DNA from 4 places in the Erwinia sp. CGal63 genome. Region 2 is predicted to be linked to each of the others. Evidence: predicted binding sites of a transcription regulator. Region 2 holds the regulator's gene; each other region holds the start of a gene.

Region 1 (5,417 bases), on a different contig from region 2:
CCTTTCTGCCAGCGCCATGCAGGATATGAACATGGCAAAAAAACAAAGGATTTCGGTCAGGACGCATCTGAAAAACAATAGTTTACAGGAAATTACAGGCGCTTGCGGTCGCCGGGAGAGGAGAAACGCTATCTGTGATCGCGGACAGGATAAGGTGCTGAATTTTGCCACTTTCACCGCGGACCAGGCAGCCAGCCTAAGGTGCGGGCGGAAGCAACCTTCGTAGACTCAGCCTACCGGGAATCTTACCCTCCTACGAAGGAAAACAATAATGAGCCAACTTATCTTTTCAGGCATTTTCTGGCATCTGGTCGGTGCCGCCAGTGCCGCCTGCTTCTACGCGCCGTTTAAAAAAGTGCGCCACTGGTCGTGGGAAACCATGTGGTCAGTCGGCGGGATCATGTCGTGGCTTATTCTGCCCTGGACGGTCAGCGCGCTGCTGCTGCCTGACTTCTGGGCTTTTTATGGGTCATTCTCATTCTCGCAGCTGCTGCCGGTCTTTCTGTTCGGCGCAATGTGGGGGATCGGCAATATCAACTATGGCCTGACCATGCGCTATCTCGGCATGTCGATGGGTATTGGTATCGCCATCGGCGTAACGCTGGTGGTCGGGACGCTGATGACGCCGTTGCTGCAGGGACGCTTCGTCGAGCTGTTCAGCTCCACCGGCGGCAGGCTGACGCTGCTGGGCGTGCTGGTCGCCGTAGCCGGCGTCGCCATCGTTTCACGCGCGGGACTGTTGAAAGAGCGGGCGATGGGCATTTCGGCAGAAGAGTTCAACCTGAAAAAAGGGCTGGTGCTGGCGATATTCTGCGGCGTCTTTTCCGCCGGCATGTCGTTTGCCATGAACGCCGCCAGGCCTATGCAGGATGCCGCGCTGGCGCTGGGCGTCAATCCGCTTTATGCCGCGTTGCCCAGCTATGTGGTGATCATGGGCGGCGGCGCGCTGGTTAACCTGGGCTACTGCTTTATTCGTCTGGCGACCCAGTCAAATCTGTCCGTCAAAGCGGATCTCTCCGTGGCGAAGCCGCTGTTAATCAGCAACCTGCTGCTGGCGCTGCTGGGCGGCACCATGTGGTATCTGCAGTTCTTCTTCTACGCCTGGGGACACGCCCGTATTCCGGCGCAGTATGATTTCATCAGCTGGATGCTGCATATGAGTTTCTACGTGCTTTGCGGCGGCATTGTCGGCCTGGTGCTGAAAGAGTGGAAGAACGTCGGCAAACGTCCGGTCAGCGTGCTGTGCGGCGGCTGTCTGGTAATCATACTCGCCGCCAATATCGTCGGGCTGGGAATGGTTTCCTGATGATAAAGCCACAGGGACGTGGCTATAGCGCGGCGGCTTTTAGCTGGCTGTGCTGCTCAAAGCGCTGGCGAAAGGCGCTTGGCGTCATCCCGGTTTCACGGGTAAACGCCACCGAGAAATAGTTGCTGTCCTCAAAGCCGCACAGAGCCGCCACGTCGCCAATTAGCGAAGGCGTACTGCGCAGCAGGAATTTCGCCTTACACATGCGCAGCTGCCGAATATACTGGCCTGGCGTCATGCCCGTCTGCTGGCGAAAAAGCTGCTTCAGCGCGCGCTCGGAAAGTTGATGCTGCCGACAAAAGTCGGTGAGATCGAAGTGAGCGAGCTGTCCCTGAATCGCCGACATCAGCAGATCCAGCTGTTCTCCTTCCGGCAGCTGCCACGCTTCGTCCGCCGCGTAGCGGTGACGCTGCAAAATCAGCACCAGCTGCAGAAACAGCGCTTCCGTCAGCTGACGCGACAGGCGGTCGCTTTTGGCGCTCTCCTGAGCCAGCTGCTGAATCACATTGCGCGCCAGCGCCATGCCGCGCGTGGTCAGCCGCCAGGCTTTTTGCTCCTGCGGTAAAAAGTTCGACCAGTCCAGGCCGAGTCGAAAGCGTTCCGGGCAGTAGATAATATTATCCAGCACCAGCTCGTTCACCGACTCATAGCTGTGGCAATCTTCCGGGCTGACGTAGAAAAGATCGCCGCAGGTCACCAGCCAGGGATGATCGTTCATGACATGCAGCCCGTTGCCGCGCCAGACGATCACCAGCTCGTTGAATTCATGAATATGGGGTGGAAACGATTGTTGAGGCGCACGGTCGGCAATGGCGACCGGCATCAGGTCGGATGGAAGATAGTCGGCTTTCGCCAGACGAAGTGGCTCGCTCACGGTTCACCTCACAGGTCAGTTTGCCTGATGGTACGCGGAGAAAAGCCAAATTCACGCTTAAATAGCGTGGAAAAGTGATTGCTGTCACCAAATCCGCAGTGGTAAGCGATATCGGTAATTCGCATTTCACTGTGGCGTAACAAATGCCGCGCCTGCAGTAGGCGCAGCCGGTTGAGATAGCGCTGCGGCGTGCTGCCGGTATGCTGTTTCAACTGACGGTGCAGCGTGCGCAGCGAAAGCGAAAAGCGATCCGCCAGCGCATCCCAGTCCACCTCTTCGCTGTAGTGTTCAGCCAGCCAGTCCAGCAGGCCGCGCATCCTTCCGCCCTGATCGTCTCCCGGCTCTTCGCTGCAGCCGCGGCGCAGCAGTACCAGTAGCTGCATAAAATGCAGCTCTTGCTCAGCGCGAGTCTCCAGCCGCGCCGGATCGGTCGGCGCCTGTAGCTCTTTAATCAACGCTTTCGCCTGCTCCATTACCCTGGTGCTGATCCGCCAGTGCGAAGGGTAGTTGCCGTCTTTCTCCTGCGGCAAAAGGTGCTGGAAATTGGTGATAAAGCGAAACGCTTCCGGGCCGCGATAGAGCACGTTGGTGAGGATCAGACTCTCTGTCTTTTCATACAGATGGCGATCGTGATCGCGAACGAAGCAGACGCAGCCGCCGCAGAGCGTGCGCGGCTCGCCGTTAAAGACGTGTACGCCGACGCCCTGTTCCACCAGCACGATTTCATGGAAATCCTCGTGGTGATGTTCAGGAAAAGCGCTCTGCGGTATACGGGGTTCGATAGCGACGGGCGCGCCGCCGCCTGGGAAAAAGTCCACGCTTTGCAAAAGGGTCATCATGCTGTCTCCTGGGCCGACTCAGCAGCAAGTCTACTGCCGCCGCCCGCTTTTCCGCCTTGATTTTTTGACAGGAAACCTCGGCAAAGCCGCTTGTTTTTCAAGAATATGCGGAAAGAAAACGGGAATTGCGCCTTGCGTCACATCGGCTTTTATTCTGCCTCCTGGCAAGAAATGTGAGCTGCTTCACGTTCACCTTTGTTCTGTTGCCAGCGGGCTATAGCGGCTGGCACTGTCAGGAAGGTGCCAAAAACAGCGGCTTCTAGACTAGTGGCACTATACAGACAGGAAGCCAATAGCCATGAGCATGCAAAATTGTGTTGCCGTTGACCTGGGCGCATCCAGCGGACGCGTGATGCTGGCCCGTTTTAACCCGCAAAATGGCGAACTGACGCTGGAAGAGGTCGCCCGCTGCGTAAATAACCTGGTCGTCAGGGAAGAGCGGCAATGCTGGGATGTGGACGCGCTGGAAGCGTTTATCCTTGATTCGCTGGCAAAGCTGCAGCAGCAGAATATTGTGCCGGACAGTATCGGTATCGATACCTGGGGCGTGGATTACGTGCTGCTGGACGAGCAGGGCGAGCGCATCGGCCTGCCGGTTTCCTACCGTGACGATCGCACCTGGGGCATCATGCAGAAAGCCTGCGCCGAACTGGGCCGCGAAACGATCTATCAGCGCACCGCGATTCAGTTTTTGCCTTTCAATACGCTTTATCAGCTGCGCGCGCTGTGCGCAGGGCAGCCTGAATGGCTGAAAGACGTTCGCCACGCTCTGCTGATCCCGGACTACTTTCACTACCGTCTGACCGGCAAGCTCAACTGGGAATACACCAACGCCACTACCACCCAACTGCTGAACAGCCGCAGCGGCGACTGGGATCGCGAGCTGCTGGCCTGGACAGGCGCCAGTCCGGCCTGGTTCGGCAAGCCTTCTGTGCCCGGCACCAAAGTGGGCGACTGGCAAACCGGCGCGGGCCTCTCCGTGCCGGTCATCGCCGTCGCCACGCACGATACGGCCAGCGCCGTGCTTGCCGCGCCGTTGAATAAAGAAAATGTCGCCTGGCTCAGCTCCGGCACCTGGTCGCTGATGGGCTTCGAAAGCCGACAGCCTTACAACAACGCCGAAGCGCTGGCGGCCAATATCACCAATGAAGGCGGCGCGGAAGGGCGCTACCGCGTATTGAAAAACATTATGGGCCTGTGGCTGCTGCAGCGCGTCTGCCGCGAGCTGGCGATAACCGATCTCACCGCGCTGGTTAAAGAGGCGGAAGCGGAGCCATCCTGCCGCTCGCTAATCAATCCCAACGACGACCGCTTTATCAACCCGGTCAATATGGTGCGCGAAATCCAGGACGCCTGCGCCGGACAAGGTATGCCGACGCCCGCAACGGCCGCGGCGCTCGCCCGCACTATTTTCGACAGCCTGGCGCTCTATTACCGCTTTGTACTGGAAGAGCTCTCGGCAGTACGCGGCGCGCCGTTCAGCCAGCTGCATATCGTCGGCGGCGGCTGTCAGAATCCGCTGTTGAACCAGCTTTGCGCCAACGCCTGCGGCATTCCGGTTATCGCCGGGCCGGTGGAAGCCTCCACGCTTGGCAACATTGGCAGCCAGCTTATTGCCCACGGCAGCGTCAGGGACGTCGCCCATTTCCGACAGCTGGTCGCACAGAATTTCCCGTTAACCACTTTTACCCCACAGGTCAGCGACGCCTACAGCCGCCACTGGGCGCTATTTCAGTCACTGACACATTCGGCTAAGGAGCTATGCGTATGACCCGAGCAATTGAGCAGGCATTTGAACTGGCGAGATCGCGCTTTGCAGAACATGGCGTGGACGTTGACGCCGCACTGGCGCAGCTGGATAAGCTGCCAATCTCAATGCACTGCTGGCAGGGCGACGACGTTCGCGGTTTTGAAAATCCTCAGGGCGCGCTGACCGGCGGCATCCAGGCGACCGGTAACTATCCCGGCAGAGCCACGACGCCTGCGGAACTGCGTGCCGATCTGGAACAGGCGCTGTCGCTGATCCCTGGCCCAAAAAGACTGAACCTGCACGCGATCTATCTGGAGAGCGACAGCCCGGTCGAGCGCAGCGAAATCAAGCCGCAGCACTTCGCCAACTGGGTGGAATGGGCGAAAGCGAATAATCTGGGTCTGGATTTCAACCCTTCCTGCTTCTCGCATCCGCTAAGCGAAAACGGCTTTACCCTGGCGAGCGCCAACAAGGAGATCCGCGATTTCTGGATTGAGCACTGCAAAGCCAGCCGTAAAATCTCCGCTTACTTCGGCGAGCAGCTGAACACGCCTTCCATTATGAACATCTGGATCCCGGATGGCATGAAAGATCTGCCGATCGACCGTTTTGCGCCGCGCGAGCGCCTGATGAACTCGCTGGACGAGA
Region 2 (5,417 bases):
CCTTTATGACCGAAGAAGTGATCCCTGCCGCAGGCACCTTGCCCGCCTGCGTGGAGTATCAGCTGACGCAGCATGGCGGACATGTGGGATTTGTGGGCGGAACGCTCTTGAGGCCGCAAATGTGGCTGGAGCAGCGTATTCCGCAATGGCTTTCAACCTGGCTGGACAACGATGATTATTCCCTGGAAAGAACTGGACCCGGAGACGCTCGCTAACCTGATCGAAGCTTTTGTGCTGCGCGAAGGCACTGACTATGGCGAACAGGAGCGATCGCTGGAGCAGAAGGTCAACGACGTTAAGCGTCAGCTCACCAACGGCGAAGCCGTGCTGGTGTGGTCGGAACTGCACGAAACCGTCAACATTATGCCAAAAGGGCAGATTCGTTAAGCGCGGCAGGCTGGCTGGCACCTGTGAATTTTTTGCGCCATCCGGCACTTTGTTGTTATTAATTAACCCTTTTTCGCGCCATCGCCGAAGGCGCGGATGATGACACGCCATAGCGAAACGTGATAACAATGGCGGAATAACGCTCACAGGAAACCCGACTATGTCCGCCAAACATCCCGTGATTGCCGTGACCGGTTCCAGCGGCGCGGGCACCACCACCACCAGCCTGGCCTTTCGCAAGATTTTTCAGCAGCTCAGCCTGCACGCGGCGGAAGTGGAAGGCGACAGCTTCCACCGTTTCACCCGGCCGGAAATGGATATGGCGATCCGCAAAGCGCGCGATATGGGCCGTCATATCAGCTACTTCGGCCCCGAAGCCAACGACTTTTCGCTGCTGGAGCAAACTTTCGCGGAATATGGCCGCAGCGGCAGCGGCCAGTCCAGAAAATACCTGCATACCTACGACGAAGCGGTACCGTGGAATCAGGTGCCCGGCACTTTTACGCCGTGGCAGCCGCTGCCGGAACCGACCGACGTGCTGTTTTACGAAGGTCTGCACGGCGGCGTAGTGACGCCGCAAAATAATGTGTCGCAGCATGTCGATCTGCTGGTTGGCGTGGTGCCGATCGTCAATCTGGAGTGGATTCAGAAACTGATCCGCGATACCAGCGAACGCGGCCACTCGCGCGAGGCGGTGATGGATTCCGTAGTGCGCTCAATGGAGGATTATATCAACTTCATTACGCCGCAGTTTTCCCGAACCCATATCAATTTTCAGCGCGTGCCGACCGTGGACACCTCCAATCCTTTCGCCGCGCGCGGCATTCCTTCGCTCGACGAAAGCTTTGTGGTGATCCATTTTCAGGCGCTGGAAAATATCGACTTCCCCTATCTGCTGGCGATGCTGCAGGGCTCTTTTATCTCCCATATCAATACGCTGGTGGTGCCGGGCGGCAAAATGGGGCTGGCGATGGAGCTGATTATGGGGCCGCTGGTCAAGCGGCTGATGGAAGGCAAAGCGATACAATAGCTTTCCGCCCGTGCACGGCCTGCCAGCACGCTGAGGATTCTCCCAAAAAAGGCCGGGATCGCCGCCGGTTCTGTAGAGGTAAGTTTAACAACTTCCTCTAATTCATTCAGTTAAGCGACTGTCAGCTTCGATCGCTAAAACGGCAGCGCGGCAGATTTCCCGCTATGCTGAAGCGAGACAACAGAAGACACTCATGCAAAGCTGTGCTACAAACAAGGCTGTATTTCGTCAGTACTCTACAGACCAGACGAAACGGGACGACATAACGAGCCCGGCGCTCGACAGAGAGCCGAATAACTTTCCTGCATGGGAAGCGCTTGACTATTTCAACGCCTGTCAGGGAACTCTGCCCCTGTATTTAGGCAAGATAACAACAGAGGATAACAGCGAATGGTTCTCGGCAAACCGCAAACAGACCCGACACTTGAATGGTTCCTGTCACATTGCCATATTCATAAGTATCCATCCAAAAGCACGCTGATCCACCAGGGCGAGAAAGCGGAAACCCTTTACTACATCGTCAAAGGCGCGGTAGCGGTGCTGATCAAGGATGAAGAAGGCAAAGAGATGATCCTGTCTTACCTTAATCAGGGCGATTTTATCGGCGAGCTTGGCCTGTTCGAAGAGGGTCAGGAGCGCAGCGCCTGGGTGCGCGCAAAAACGGCCTGCGAAGTGGCAGAAATTTCCTATAAGAAGTTTCGCCAGCTGATTCAGGTTAACCCGGAAATCCTGATGCGTCTCTCTTCGCAGATGGCGCGCCGTCTGCAGGTCACCTCCGAGAAAGTAGGCAATTTAGCTTTCCTTGACGTGACGGGCCGCATCGCGCAAACGCTGTTGAACCTGGCTAAACAGCCGGACGCCATGACCCATCCGGACGGGATGCAGATCAAAATCACCCGTCAGGAGATCGGTCAGATCGTCGGCTGCTCGCGCGAAACCGTTGGCCGTATCCTGAAGATGCTGGAAGATCAGAACCTGATCTCGGCGCACGGCAAAACCATCGTGGTCTACGGCACACGCTAAGCCGCTCTGTTTGTATGGCGCAACGATGCTGTTGCGCCTTTTCAGCCGGTACAGAGTGATGTGGCGCCGAATCATCTATCATCCCGAAGTCAATTACGCCCTGCGGCAAACGCTGGTGCTTTGCCTGCCTGTCGCCGTCGGCTGGCTGCTGGGCAATCTGCAAAACGGCCTGCTGTTCTCGCTGGTGCCGGCCTGCTGCAATATCGCCGGTCTGGATACGCCGCATAAACGCTTCTTTAAACGCCTGCTAATCGGCGGCGGCCTCTTCGCCTTCAGCAGCTTTCTGGTGCAGTATCTGGGCGACTACGCCGTTCCGCTGCCCGTTATCCTCTTCTCTATGGCCATGCTGCTGGGCGTCACTGGCGAAATCAGTCCGCTGCACGGCAGGCTGCTGCCCGGCGCGCTGATCGCCGGCATATTCACGCTGAGCCTGGCCGGACGCATGCCCATCTGGCAGCCGCCGTCGCTCTATATTCTGGGCACGGTCTGGTACGGCCTGTTTAACTGGTTCTGGTTCTGGCTGTGGAAAGAGCAGCCGATGCGGGAGACGCTGAGCCTGCTCTATCGCGAGCTGGCCGACTACTGCGAAGCGAAATATACCCTGCTGACGCAGCTCGCCGATCCGGAAAAAGCGCTGCCGCCGCTGCTGGCGCGCCAGCAGAAAGCGGTCGATTTGATCAACACCTGCTATCAGCAGATGCATATGCTCGCCGCGAGCAACGATAATCATCACAAACGACTGACCCGCGCGTTTCAGGTGGCGCTGGATTTACAGGAGCATATCGCCGTTAGCCTGCACCAGCCGGAAGAGGTGCAGAAGCTGGTGGAGCAGAGCCATGCCGAAGCGGTGATCCGCTGGAACGCGCAAACCATCGCCGCCAGGCTGCGCGAGCTGGCGGACGATATCCTTTATCACCGCCTGCCTGAACGATTCAGCATGGAGAAGCCGCTTCAGGCGCTGGAGAAAATTGCCCGCCAGCATCCCGCCAATCCGGTCGGCAACTTTTGCGCCTGGCACTTCAGCCGCATCGCGCGCGTGCTGCGCACCCAGCGTCCGCTCTATCAGCGCGATCTGATGGCGGATCGGCAAAAACGCCTGCCGCTGCTGCCCGCTATCAAAAGCTATCTGTCGCTGAAATCCGCCGCGCTGCGTACCGCAGGTCGCTTTGCGGTGATGCTCGCTTTCGCCAGTTCGCTGGCGCTGTTCTTTAATCTTCCCAAGCCTTACTGGATTCTGATGACGGTGATGTTCGTCAGCCAGAACGGCTACAGCGCAACCAGAGTGCGCATCCAGCACCGCGCGCTGGGTACCCTGGCCGGTCTGGTGATAGCCGCGCTCACGCTGCGTTTTCAGGTGCCGGAATCGGCGGTGCTGCTGGTGATGCTGACGCTGACGCTGGCGGGTTATCTGGTAATCCGCAAATACTACGGGCTGGCGACGATTGGCTTTACCGTCACGGCGGTTTATTCGCTGCAGCTGCTGTCGCTGAACGGCGCCGATTTCCTGCTGCCGCGCCTGCTGGATACGCTGATGGGCTGCCTGATCGCTTTCGGCGGCATGGTCTGGCTGTGGCCGCAATGGCAAAGCGGCCTGCTGCGACAAAATGCCCATGACGCGCTGGAAACCTATCAGGAAGCGCTGCAGAAGCTGCTGGGCGACGAGCAGGATCCGCAAAAGCTCGCCTGGCAGCGTATGCGCGTCAACCAGGCGCATAACGCGCTGTTCAACTCGCTGAATCAGGCGATGCAGGAGCCAGGCTTCAATGCCAGCTATCTGGCGGATATGAAACTGTGGGTTACGCATAGCCAGTTTATCGTCGAGCATATCAACGCCATGACCATTCTGGCGCGCGAACATACCATGCTGACGCCGCAGCTGGCCGAGCGCTACCTGCAGGCGTGCGAGATAGCGCTGCAGCGCTGTCAGCAGCGGCTGGAGTATGACGGCCCAAGCTCAGAGAGCAACGTGCTGGATACGCAGGTAGAGTTTCATCGCGGCGCCACGACGATCCTGGAAAGGCATGTAAAAAGGATCCTGAGCCATCTGGCGGTGATGCACACCATCTCTTCGCTGGCCTGGAGCAACCGGCCTCATCATGGCCGCTGGCTGTCGCGACATCTGCGAAAATCGGCGTAGGTGCGCCTTTCAGGATGTAAGAGGGGTTGGGATGCGGCCCTGAAGTAAAACCGGAAGCGAGCGGCTTCCGGCTTTTACCTTAAGCCAGCACTTTTTTCACGGCGGCGGCGAAGCGGCTCATGCCCTCTTCGATGTCGGTCGGCTCAATCACCAGCGACGGCACGAAGCGGATGACATCCGTACCGGCATTCAGGATCATCACGCCTTCCGCCGCGGCGGCGTTGAGAATATCGCGAGCTTTGCCCGCATGTTGCGGCTTCAGCGCCGCGCCGATCAGCAGGCCTTTGCCGCGAATATCGCTGAACAGATCCAGCTGCGCATCCAGCGCTTTCAGCGCGACGACAAACTGTTCGCGACGCGCTTCCACGCCGTTAAGCACTTCCGGCGTATTGATGATATCTAACGCTGCTTCCGCCACCGCGCACGCCAGCGGATTGCCGCCGTAGGTGGTGCCGTGGACGCCTGGCGCCATGACCGAGGCGATCTCGTTGCTGGTCAGCATGGCGCTGACCGGGAAGCCGCCGCCCAGCGCTTTGGCCGAGGTCAGGATATCGGGCCGTACGCCGTAATGCTCATACGCAAAAAGCTTGCCGCTGCGGCCCATGCCGCTCTGCACCTCATCCAGCACCAGCAGCGCCTGGTGTTTGTCGCACAGCTCGCGCAACCCTTGCATAAACTCCTGAGTAGCGGGCATCACGCCGCCTTCGCCCTGAACCGGCTCCACGACAATAGCGCAGGTGTGATCGTCGATAACCGCTTTCACCGCGTTGAGGTCGTTAAAAGGCACGTGAACGATATCGGCCGGTTTCGGGCCGAAGCCGTCAGAGTATTTCGGCTGGC
Region 3 (5,417 bases), on a different contig from region 2:
GAATATGCCCCAACGGCCTGCACAGGGATTATTGGGTGTACTGATTGACGATCTGGCGAATACGCTGCTCTTCTTCGGCGCTGAAGCGCACGGCATAGCGGCTTTCGCCCACGTCGTAGCCCATCAGCGCCACGGCTTTTTTCACCGCCGCAGGCGAGAAGGCGACGCCGTAGAGATCGGTGCGCAGGCCGGTGACGTTTTCCTGCTCTTTGCGCGAGCCTTCGATATCGCCATCGTTAAAGCGCGCCCAAATTGCGTTGATCTCTTTAGGCGCGACGTTGGCCAGCCCGGAGATGCAGGCGGAACAGCCGTCGACAAAGCCCTGGTGGATTAGCGAATCCGGGCCGTTGAGCACGTTAAAGTTTTCAGCGCCTTCGGCAGCCTGTAAAAAACCGCTCAGGCTCTCATAGCTGCCCGCGCTGTCCTTGATGCCGACGATATTGGGATGCGCCGCCAGCATGCGTACCGTCTCTGGCTGTAGCGTATTGCCGGTGCGCGCCGGGATGTTGTAGAGAAACACAGGCACTTCCAGCGCGTCGGCGACCGCTTCGTAATGGGCGATCAGCTCTTCCTGCTTCAGCGGCACGAAGTAAGGCGTAATCACTGAGACGGCATCCACGCCCATGCTGGCGACCTGTTTGCCCAGGCGGATAGTTTCGCGGGTAGAAATCTCGCCGACATGCGCGACCAGAAACGCCTTGCCGGCCACTTCCTCCACGCAGGTCGCGGTCACGGCCAGCTTCTCTTTTTCATTCAGCACGAAAAACTCGCCGTTGGTGCCGCCGCAAAAAATGCCGTTGCCCGCAGCGAGCTGGCGCTGGATCTGCTGACGCATCGCGCGCTCATGGTAGTCGCCCTCAGCGGTAAACGGCGTGACGATAGCGGTCAGCACGCCGGTTATTTTCTTTATCATGGCTTTGTCCAGTTAGTGATTCAGAGTGGGAAACAGCGTCAGATAAACCTCGCGCACATCGTCGGCGCTGACGCTACCCGGCACGTTTTTCATCAGGCGCTGTACGTCCAGCGCGGCCTCGACCAGATAGGGCAGGTGATCGGCGTTGATACCCAGTTCGTCCAGGCTGGCGGGTAGCTTCAGACGCTTCACCAGCGCGGCGAAGTAGTCCACCAGCGCTACGGATTTTTCTTCCTCGCTGAGTGAGGCATTGGCGTCCGGCAACAGATCGTAAGCCTGCGCGAATTTGCCGACCGCAGCCGGACGCACGAAGCGCATACAGGGCGCCAGCAGAATGGCGTTCGCCACGCCGTGCGGCAGATGGTATTTGCCGCCCAGCGGATAGGACATGGCGTGCACCAGATGTGTGCCAGCGTGCGCGATAGCCGCGCCGCCGTAGTAAGAAGCCCAGAGCATATCCAGACGCGCCGCCAGGTTATCCGGCTCCGCGATGGTCTTTTCCAGGCTGGCGAACAGCTTCTTCATGCCGATCAGCGCGTAGTTATCACTAACCGGATTAGCGACGTTGGCGGTAAAGCATTCGAGCAGATGACAGAGCGCGTCGATGCCGGTCGAAGAGGCGATATGCGCAGGCATACTGGTGGTCAGCTCGGGCGCCAGCACTACGTAATCGGGCAGCATCACCGGCGAAATAATGCCGACTTTGGTTTCTTTCTCCGGGATAGCCAGGATTGCGTTTGGCGTGGCCTCGGAGCCTGTGCCAGCGGTCGTTGGGATCAGCAGCGAAGCGGTGCGGCGCTGCGGTTTTTCGCCGGCCAGCAGCGCTTCCAGCGAGGGCGCGTCGTCCGCGCAGAGCACGGAAAGCAGTTTGGCGACGTCCAGCACGCTGCCGCCGCCAACGCCGATCACCAAATCCACTTTCCGCGTCGACAGAGAAGCCAGCACCGTCGCCACATCATGCTGACTGGGTTCCGGCGGCACCGAATCCACAATGTTCAGCATTGTCTGGCCGCTAATCTGCGTAATCAGCTGCTGTACCGCCGGGATACCGACGATATTTTTGTCCGTCACCATCAGCACCTGCTGATGGTTCTGCAGCAGATAGCCAATGTCGTTAAGCGTCTGGTATCCGCTAATCACGGTGCTGTTGATATTCATGCCTTTTACCCTGTTGTCGCTGCCGATGGTTGCACGGCGTGATTGTATTTGCTCATTTATGACCCTTCTCCGGCGGGAGAGGGATAAATTTATAGGGCAAATTGATTTTGATTAATTTGATCGTGCTCACATATAATCAATCGTGATTGAATATAATCATATCCGGCGAGAGCACTTCGCTTTCGCGCTGCCGTCAGGAGAAGAGATGTCGCGCTTAACGTGGAAAACGCCCGTGCTGGTGATCGCCGATGACTTCACCGGCGCTAACGACGCCGGAGCCGGACTGGCCAGCGTCGGCGCGCGCGTACAGGTGCTGTTTGATGCCGCCACATCGGCAAAACATTGCGATGTGCGAGTAGTGAATACGGATAGCCGGGCAGTTAGCGCAGAGCTGGCGGCCAGCCGCATCGCAGCAGCCGTAAACGCGCAGCAAGAGAGGGCGCGCGACGGCTGGCTGTTTAAAAAAATCGACTCCACGCTGCGCGGCAATCCTGGTGCTGAGACAGAAGCGGCGCTTAGGGCCAGCGGAAAAAGCGTTGCGCTGATTGCGCCAGCAGTGCCTGCGCTGGGCCGCACCACGGTAGAAGGCTGCTGTTATATCGACGGTCGTCTGCTAACGGAAACGGAATATGCCAGCGATCCTAAAACGCCGGTAAGCAGCGCCAGCATTCCGGTCAGGCTGCGGGAGCAAACGGCTTTAGCGATCGGCGTGATCCCACTGGCGGCGCAGGATCTGCGTCAGCGCATCGAGGCGGCCATTGCGGATGGCAAGCGGCTGATCGTGTTGGATGCGCAAACGGACGGCGATCTGCAACGCATTATGCAGGCGGCGGACGAGCTGCCAGAGCGGCCTTTGCTGGTTGGCGCCGCCGGGCTGAGCGAGGCGCTGGGCAGACAGCTGGCCGGAACCACGCGGAACCGCGCGGCGACAAATGCGCCGAAGATCGCGTCGGCAAAGCCCGTGCTGGCGGTAATAGGCTCAATGAGCGAAGCGGCGCAGCGGCAGATCGGCCGGCTGATGCAGCGACAGGCGATCGAGCTGATCGACGTCGATATCCGGCAAATTTTCAGCGGCGACTCGCAAAGTCTGATTTGGCGCCAGGCGGTCACGGCGGCGCTGCAGCAGGGCCGACACTGCGTGATCCGCACCTGCCAGCAGGCAGAGCAGCGCCAGGAGATTGCGGCGCTGTGCGAACGCTATGGCCTCAGCCGCCAGCAGCTCGGCGAACGGATTTGCGCTTATCTGGCGGCGCTTACCGCCGATGTGCTGCGGGACGTGACGCCGTCAGCGCTTTATCTTTCCGGCGGCGATGTGGCAATAGCGGCGGCGCGCGGATTAGGCGCGCAGGGCTTTCAGATTACAGGACAGATAGCGGGCTGCGTGCCTTATGGCTATCTGCTGCAAGGCAATGACAACCTGCTGGTGCTTACCAAGGCTGGCGGTTTTGGTGATGAAAACACCCTGGTAGAAGTTTTTCGTTTTATTGAGGAGAAGGCGAGTGAGTAAAATTATTGCGGTTACCATGGGCGATCCGGCGGGTATTGGCCCGGAAATAATCATCAAATCCCTGGCGGAAGGCGAGCTTTCCGGCGCGCCAGCCGTCGTCGTGGGCTGTGCCAGCACGCTGCGACGGATTATGGCAATGGGCATTACACCGCAAGCGGAACTGCGAGTGTTGGACAGCGTGGCCGATGCGCATTTTGCGCCGGGCATGATTAACATCATCGATGAGCCGCTGGCCGATCCCGAAGCTTTAAAACCGGGCGTGGTACAGAAAGCCGCAGGCGACCTGGCTTATCGCTGCGTAAAGCGCGCTACCGAGCTGGCGCTGGCGGGCGAAGTGCAGGCTATCGCCACCGCGCCGCTGAATAAAGAGGCGCTGCATTCCGCCGGGCATCTTTATCCGGGCCACACTGAATTGCTGGCGAAGCTGACCGATAGTAAAAACTACGCAATGGTGCTCTATACCGACAAGCTGAAAGTCATTCACGTCACCACGCATATCGCGCTGCGTAAGTTCCTGGATACGCTGAACCGCGATCGCGTAGAGACGGTGATCGGCATGGCGGAAACTTTCCTGAAGCGCGTCGGCTATGAAAATCCGCGCATTGCGGTAGCAGGGGTCAATCCCCACGCGGGCGAAAACGGCCTGTTTGGCGACGAGGAGATAAAAATTGTTGGGCCATCGGTAGAGGCAATGAAAGCCAAAGGCATTAACGCCTTCGGCCCTTGTCCGCCGGATACGGTGTTTTTGCAGTGCTACGAGGGGCAATACGACATCGTGGTAGCGATGTATCACGATCAGGGACATATTCCGCTCAAGCTGCTGGGCTTCTATGACGGCGTTAATATCACTGCTGGCCTGCCGTTTATTCGTACTTCCGCCGACCACGGCACGGCGTTTGATATTGCCTGGACAGGTAAAGCGAAGTCTGAGAGCATGGCGATTTCCATTCAGCTAGCGATGCAGCTTGCATAAGGACATATGAAGGGACAAAGTCGCCTTGACCAGATCATGGACTATCTGAAAAGCCATAATCTGGTAACCGTCGATCAGCTGGTGGCGGCCATTTCCGCGTCGCCGGCCACGATTCGGCGGGATCTGATCAAACTGGATCGGGAAGGGGTAATCAGCCGGACGCACGGCGGCGTTACCCTGAACCGCTTTATTCCCGCTCAGCCTACTACGGTCGAGAAGATGCAGCGTCATCTTAGCGAGAAACAGGCTATCGCGATGGCGGCGACCAGTCTGGTAAAAGCCAACGACGCCGTGGTGCTGGATGCGGGCACAACTATGCTGGAGCTGGCTCGTCAGCTTACGCATCTGCCGCTGCGGGTGATTACCGCCGATCTGCATATCGCCCTGTTTCTGTCGGAGTTTAAGCAGATTGAAGTGACGATTATCGGCGGACGAATCGATGACTCCAGCCAGTCCTGTATCGGCGAGCACGGCCGCAGGCTGCTGCGCAATATCTATCCCGACGTGGCTTTTGTCAGCTGCAACTCCTGGAGCCTGGAGAAAGGCATCACCACGCCGACGGAAGAGAAAGCGGGCCTGAAAGAGGATCTGCTGATTAACGCGCGCCGCAAAGTACTGCTGGCGGACAGCAGCAAATATGGTTCCTGGTCGCTGTTTTGCGCCACGCCGCTGCAAAGTCTGACCGATATCATTACGGATGAACAGCTGGGTGAGAAAGAGGTGAAGGAGCTGAGCGGCCAGCCGTTTACGCTGACGCTGGCGCGCTAAATGTAAAACGGGCCGCCCGAAGGCCGCCCGCTGGTGAAACCTACAGCGTTTTAAAGCCTACGGAGGGAATATTGCGTCCGTAGTAAATTTCCCGCATC
Region 4 (5,417 bases), on a different contig from region 2:
TCCTCCAGGAAAAGCTTATCCAGCGCGGCATCGGCCAGCTGGAAAGGCACATTCATGCGCGAGCGGTTGGCCACGGCGACGCCGTTGCGGTAAAAATCGCTGTTATCAATGGTGCCGTACAGCAGATCCGCTTTCGCCTGATTGCGTTTATCCATTTCCGCCACGCCGCCCTGCTCTTTCAGCCATTTAAACACCAGGCCGGAAAGATACCATGCGAAAGTTGGCGGCGTGTTAAACATAGAGTCGTTTTCGCTCAGGACTTTGTAATCCAGTATCGACGGCAGTGCTTTCTGCGCTTTGCCCAGCAAATCCTCACGCACTACCACCAGCGTCAGACCGGCTGGCCCGATATTTTTCTGCGCGCCAGCGTAGAGCACGCCATAACGGCTGATATCAAGCGGTCGGGAAAGGATGGTTGATGACAGATCGGCCACGGCAATTTTGTCGCCGAAATCCGGTTCTTCATTAATAGCGATGCCATCAATGGTTTCGTTTGGGCAGAAATGGACATAGGCCGCTTCATCGGAAAGCGACCACTGATTCATTGGCGTAATAGCGCTTAGTCCGTCGACGCTGGTTTTGACGTCGATAACGTTAGGCGTACAGTATTTTTCCGCTTCTTTTATGGCGCTGTGCGCCCAGTAGCCGCCATCAGCATAGTCCGCAGTGCTATGACTACCCAGCAGATTCATCGGTATCGCGGCGAACTGCGCGCGTGCGCCGCCATGACAGAACAATACTTTGTAATTTGAGGGGATTTTTAGCAGATCGCGAAAGTCGCTTTCCGCTTCTACAGCCACCTGCGTAAACTCTTTGCTGCGGTGGCTGATCTCCATTACGGAAGTTCCTAATCCCTGCCAGTTGCAGAGTTCCTGTTCGGCACGACGCAGTACTTCCACCGGCAGCATTGCTGGTCCGGAGCTAAAATTGAAAACCTGGCTCATTTCCCCTCACCACATTCAGATCAATCGATTTCGAGTCTGCTATCGGTTTTATCATTGCCACCAGGCGGCTGCAATGTTTAATCGGGTCAGCCGACCAGTTATGCGGCCTGCGCTGCAACAGCTTGTAGGGTGAAACAGAGGAAGCACGATATTTTGTGAGGCGTCTTCCGGTAAGCCATTTTCATGGCCGATCTTTATTCAAGAAAATGCCACTATGGCCGGGATAAAACGGTTCGTCGGATAGCGAACAGGCGGGAAACCCCGTATCATGGCGCGCTTTCGACACAATCAAAACGAGTGGGCACTATGACGCAAACTTATATTCCAGGCAAAGACGCCGCTCTGGAAGACTCCATCGCACGTTTTCAGCAGAAACTACAGGATCTCGGTTTCCATATCGAAGAAGCTTCCTGGCTGAATCCGGTTCCTCATGTCTGGTCGGTACATATTCGCGATCGCGACTGCCCGCTCTGTTTCACTAATGGCAAAGGCGCCAGTAAAAAAGCTGCGCTGGCCTCAGCGCTGGGCGAGTATTTCGAGCGCCTGTCGACTAACTACTTCTTTGCCGATTTCTGGCTGGGCAAGGCGATCGCCAATGGCGATTTTGTCCATTACCCTGACGAAAAATGGTTTCCGCTGCCGGAAGACGACAGCTTGCCGGAAGGCATCCTCGATGCACGTCTGAAAGACTTTTACGATCCCGAGCAGTCATTAAGCGCCAGCGAGCTAATCGATCTTCAGTCGGGTAATGCCGCGCGCGGCATCTGCAGCCTGCCTTTTACTCGTCAGTCAGACCAGCAAATCGTCTATATCCCGATGAACATTATCGGCAACCTTTATGTCTCTAACGGCATGTCGGCAGGTAACACCGCTAACGAAGCGCGCGTTCAGGGGCTTTCCGAAGTCTTCGAGCGCTACATCAAAAACCGTATTATCGCCGAAGCTATCAGCCTGCCAGCTATTCCGCAAGCGGTGCTCGATCGCTATCCAGGCGTGGTTGAATCCATTGCGAAACTGGAAGCAGAAGGTTTTCCTATTTTCGCTTACGACGCCTCTCTGGGCGGTAAGTATCCAGTGATTTGCGTAGTGCTGTTTAACCCGCAAAACGGCACTTGCTTCGCTTCTTTCGGCGCGCATCCCGATTTCGGCGTAGCGCTGGAACGCACCGTAACGGAACTGCTGCAGGGCCGTGAGCTGAAAGACCTTGATGTCTTTACGCCGCCAACGTTCGACGATGAAGAAGTTGCCGAACACGCCAACCTCGAAACCCACTTTATCGATTCCAGCGGTTTGATTTCCTGGGATATGTTCAAAGACGAAGCGGATTATCCTTTTGTTGACTGGAGCTTCGCCGGCACCACGCAGGAAGAGTTCGCCACGTTAATGGCTATTTTCAAAGCGGAAGATAAAGAAGTCTATATTGCGGACTATCAGCATCTGGACGTCTATGCCTGCCGGATTATCGTACCGGGCATGTCCGATATTTATCCTGCGGAAGATCTGCTGCTGGCCAACAACAGTATGGGCGCCTATCTGCGCGACACCCTACTTTCGCTGCCTGACAGCCAGTGGGAAAAAGAAGATTACCTGGCGCTGATCGAACGCCTGGACGAAGACGGCCATGATGATTTTACCCGCGTGCGCGAGCTGCTGGGCCTGGCAACAGGTAAAGATAATGGCTGGTACACACTGCGTATCGGCGAGCTGAAAGCCATGCTGGCGCTGGCGGGCGGCGATATCGATCAGGCGCTGATCTGGACGGAATGGACCATGGAGTTTAATGCTTCAGTGTTTACGCCAGCCCGCGCCAACTACTATCGCTGTCTGCAAACGCTGCTGCTGCTGAGCCTTGAGGATGAGCGCGATCCGCTGCAGTATCATAACGCTTTCGTGCGTATGTATGGCCAGGAAGCCGTTGATGCCGCTTCCGCCGCCATTAGTGGCGAAGCGCCGTTCTACGGCTTGCAGAGCGTGGATGAGGATCTGCTCGCCTTCCCGGCTCACCAGTCATTGCTGGCCGCCTATGAAAAGCTGCAGCAGGCAAAACGTCGTTACTGGAAATAAAGTTTTCGGCCCGCCAACAAAAAGCGGGCCGTTATTCAGGACCAGTATTAAATAAAAGAAAATAAATTAACCCCGACAAAAGTTAATAAAAAGTAGCCCAATTATTTCCATAGATTAAATTTTTTATTCACTTCCGATCTTTATTGCCCTTTCCCGTAATAAAAAAATCCAGCGTTATTTAAAAAAATAATAGATATTTTAAAATTTATTTTAAACATAAATATCAACCACTTAAATCATATACCGCACCGTTTTTTTAACGTATTCAGGTCAACCAGGGTGCCAATATGATCCATATCAATTTCTTGCCTATACTCCTTTGTTAGTATTTCGTTGTTGATTAATTTTGGGAGAGGTTAGTGTGAAAGCTGGCAACCCGTTTGATTTACTCTTACCATCGGAAATGGCTAAAGTCGCTGAAGAAGCCGGCGTCTATAAAGCCTCAAAACATCCCTTCACGACATTTTTCCTCGCCATCACGGCGGGCGTCTTTATTTCGATTGCTTTTGTTTTTTATATCACCGCGACAACCGGGACGGAAGCTATACCGTTCGGCGTGGCGAAACTGATTGGCGGCATCTGCTTTTCGCTTGGGCTGATGCTGGTAGTGGTTTGCGGCGCGGACCTCTTTACCTCCACCGTATTGACTATGGTCGCTAAAGCCAGCGGCCGCATTTCATGGAGCCAGCTGGCCCGCAACTGGATCAATGTTTATGTAGGAAATTTCTTTGGCGCGATGTTTTTTGTCGGGCTGATCTGGTTTGCCGGCCAGTACATGGTGGCAAATGGTGCATGGGGTCTGAATGTTCTGCAAACAGCCGACCATAAAATGCACCATACTTTTCTTGAAGCTGTCTGCCTCGGCACGCTTGCTAATCTGATGGTTTGCATGGCGGTATGGATGAGTTACTCCGGCCGCAGCCTGACGGATAAAATGTTGGCGATGGTACTGCCCGTCGCGATGTTCGTTGCCAGCGGTTTCGAACACAGCATTGCCAATATGTTTCTTATCCCTATGGCCATCGTTATCAAAGATTTCGCCTCGCCAGAGTTCTGGCAGGCTACGGGAACCACGGCTGCGCACTTCTCCAGCCTGACGGTAGGCAATTTCATTGTTGATAATCTTATCCCCGTCACGCTTGGCAATATCATCGGCGGCGGATTGCTGGTGGGTCTGACCTACTGGGTTATCTATCTACGGGACGGCGATCATCACTGATTGCTGGCGACAGGATTAAGCCCTGCCGCCATGCGGCAGGAACGAAAGAACTTTATTGAAAAGGTGATCACATGAGCGAGCAAAATGTAAACCAGGCTGCTGCCTGGGCAGGCTTTGCAGAGGGCGAATGGCAGAACAGCATTAACGTCCGTGACTTCATTCAGAAAAACTACACGCCTTATGAAGGCGATGAATCTTTCCTGGCAGGCGCAACCGAAGCGACCAAAGCGCTGTGGGATAAAGTCATGGAAGGCATCAAGACCGAAAACCGCACCCATGCGCCGCTGGATTTTGATACCGATCTGGCCTCCACTATTACTTCCCATGATGCGGGCTATATCGACCGCAAACTGGAAACCATCGTCGGCCTGCAAACCGAAGCTCCGCTGAAGCGCGCGCTGATCCCGTTCGGCGGCATTAAAATGGTGGAAGGTTCCTGTAAAGTCTATGGTCGCGAGCTGGATGCCGGCCTGAAAAAAGTCTTTACCGAATATCGCAAAACCCATAATCAGGGCGTGTTCGACGTCTATACGCCGGATATCCTGCGCTGCCGTAAATCAGGCGTGTTGACCGGCCTGCCGGATGCCTATGGCCGTGGTCGTATCATCGGCGACTATCGCCGCGTCGCGCTTTATGGCATCGACATGCTGATGAAAGATAAGTTTGCGCAGTTCACCTCGCTGCAGAACGATCTTGAAAACGGCGTTAACCTTGAAGCGACTATCCGTCTGCGCGAAGAGATTGCCGATCAGCACCGCGCGCTGCAGCAGATCAAAGAGATGGCTGCGAAATATGGCTGCGATATCTCCGGCCCGGCAAAAACCGCTCAGGAAGCCGTACAGTGGACCTACTTCGGCTATCTGGCCGCTGTTAAATCGCAGAACGGCGCGGCAATGTCCTTTGGCCGCGTATCTACCTTCCTGGATATCTATATTGAACGCGATCTGCAGGCGGGCAAAATCACCGAACAGGATGCCCAAGAGCTGATTGACCATCTGGTAATGAAGCTGCGTATGGTGCGCTTCCTGCGTACGCCTGAATATGACGAGCTGTTCTCCGGCGACCCAATCTGGGCAACGGAATCACTGGCCGGCATGGGCGTCGACGGCCGCACGCTGGTGACCAAAAACAGCTTCCGCTTCCTGAATACGCTTTACACTATGGGGCCTTCGCCAGAGCCGAACATGACC

The links. The regulator CRP, encoded in region 2, controls carbon source genes, mostly activating them, when cyclic AMP is high. The targets are predictions, from matches to a motif close to ATGTGANNNNNNTCACAT.
Region 1: rhaB (rhamnulokinase) is a predicted target of CRP. The motif match lies at 3,191-3,208, and genes of this name have one in related genera.
Region 3: MKZ79_RS14175 (iron-containing alcohol dehydrogenase) is a predicted target of CRP. The motif match lies at 2,186-2,203, and genes of this name have one in related genera.
Region 4: focA (formate transporter FocA) is a predicted target of CRP. The motif match lies at 3,294-3,311, and genes of this name have one in related genera.

The regions. Positions count from the first base shown of each region.
Region 1 is NZ_JAKUMN010000001.1:953,317-958,733, forward strand. It holds gene rhaT (L-rhamnose/proton symporter RhaT) at 272-1,306, shown strand; gene rhaR (HTH-type transcriptional activator RhaR) at 1,329-2,180, opposite strand; gene rhaS (HTH-type transcriptional activator RhaS) at 2,189-3,016, opposite strand; gene rhaB (rhamnulokinase) at 3,318-4,790, shown strand; gene MKZ79_RS04305 (L-rhamnose isomerase) at 4,787-5,417, shown strand, end outside.
Region 2 is NZ_JAKUMN010000008.1:45,720-51,136, forward strand. It holds gene MKZ79_RS19360 (hydrolase) at 1-215, shown strand, start outside; gene MKZ79_RS19365 (YheU family protein) at 172-387, shown strand; gene MKZ79_RS19370 (phosphoribulokinase) at 548-1,417, shown strand; gene crp (cAMP-activated global transcriptional regulator CRP) at 1,808-2,440, shown strand; gene MKZ79_RS19380 (YccS/YhfK family putative transporter) at 2,499-4,577, shown strand; gene argD (bifunctional acetylornithine/succinyldiaminopimelate transaminase) at 4,657-5,417, opposite strand, start outside.
Region 3 is NZ_JAKUMN010000004.1:158,602-164,018, forward strand. It holds gene MKZ79_RS14170 (dihydrodipicolinate synthase family protein) at 29-913, opposite strand; gene MKZ79_RS14175 (iron-containing alcohol dehydrogenase) at 926-2,071, opposite strand; gene dtnK (D-threonate kinase) at 2,277-3,578, shown strand; gene MKZ79_RS14185 (D-threonate 4-phosphate dehydrogenase) at 3,571-4,551, shown strand; gene MKZ79_RS14190 (DeoR/GlpR family DNA-binding transcription regulator) at 4,558-5,319, shown strand; gene speD (adenosylmethionine decarboxylase) at 5,360-5,417, opposite strand, start outside.
Region 4 is NZ_JAKUMN010000001.1:1,728,845-1,734,261, forward strand. It holds gene serC (3-phosphoserine/phosphohydroxythreonine transaminase) at 1-944, opposite strand, end outside; gene ycaO (30S ribosomal protein S12 methylthiotransferase accessory factor YcaO) at 1,251-3,008, shown strand; gene focA (formate transporter FocA) at 3,370-4,227, shown strand; gene pflB (formate C-acetyltransferase) at 4,299-5,417, shown strand, end outside.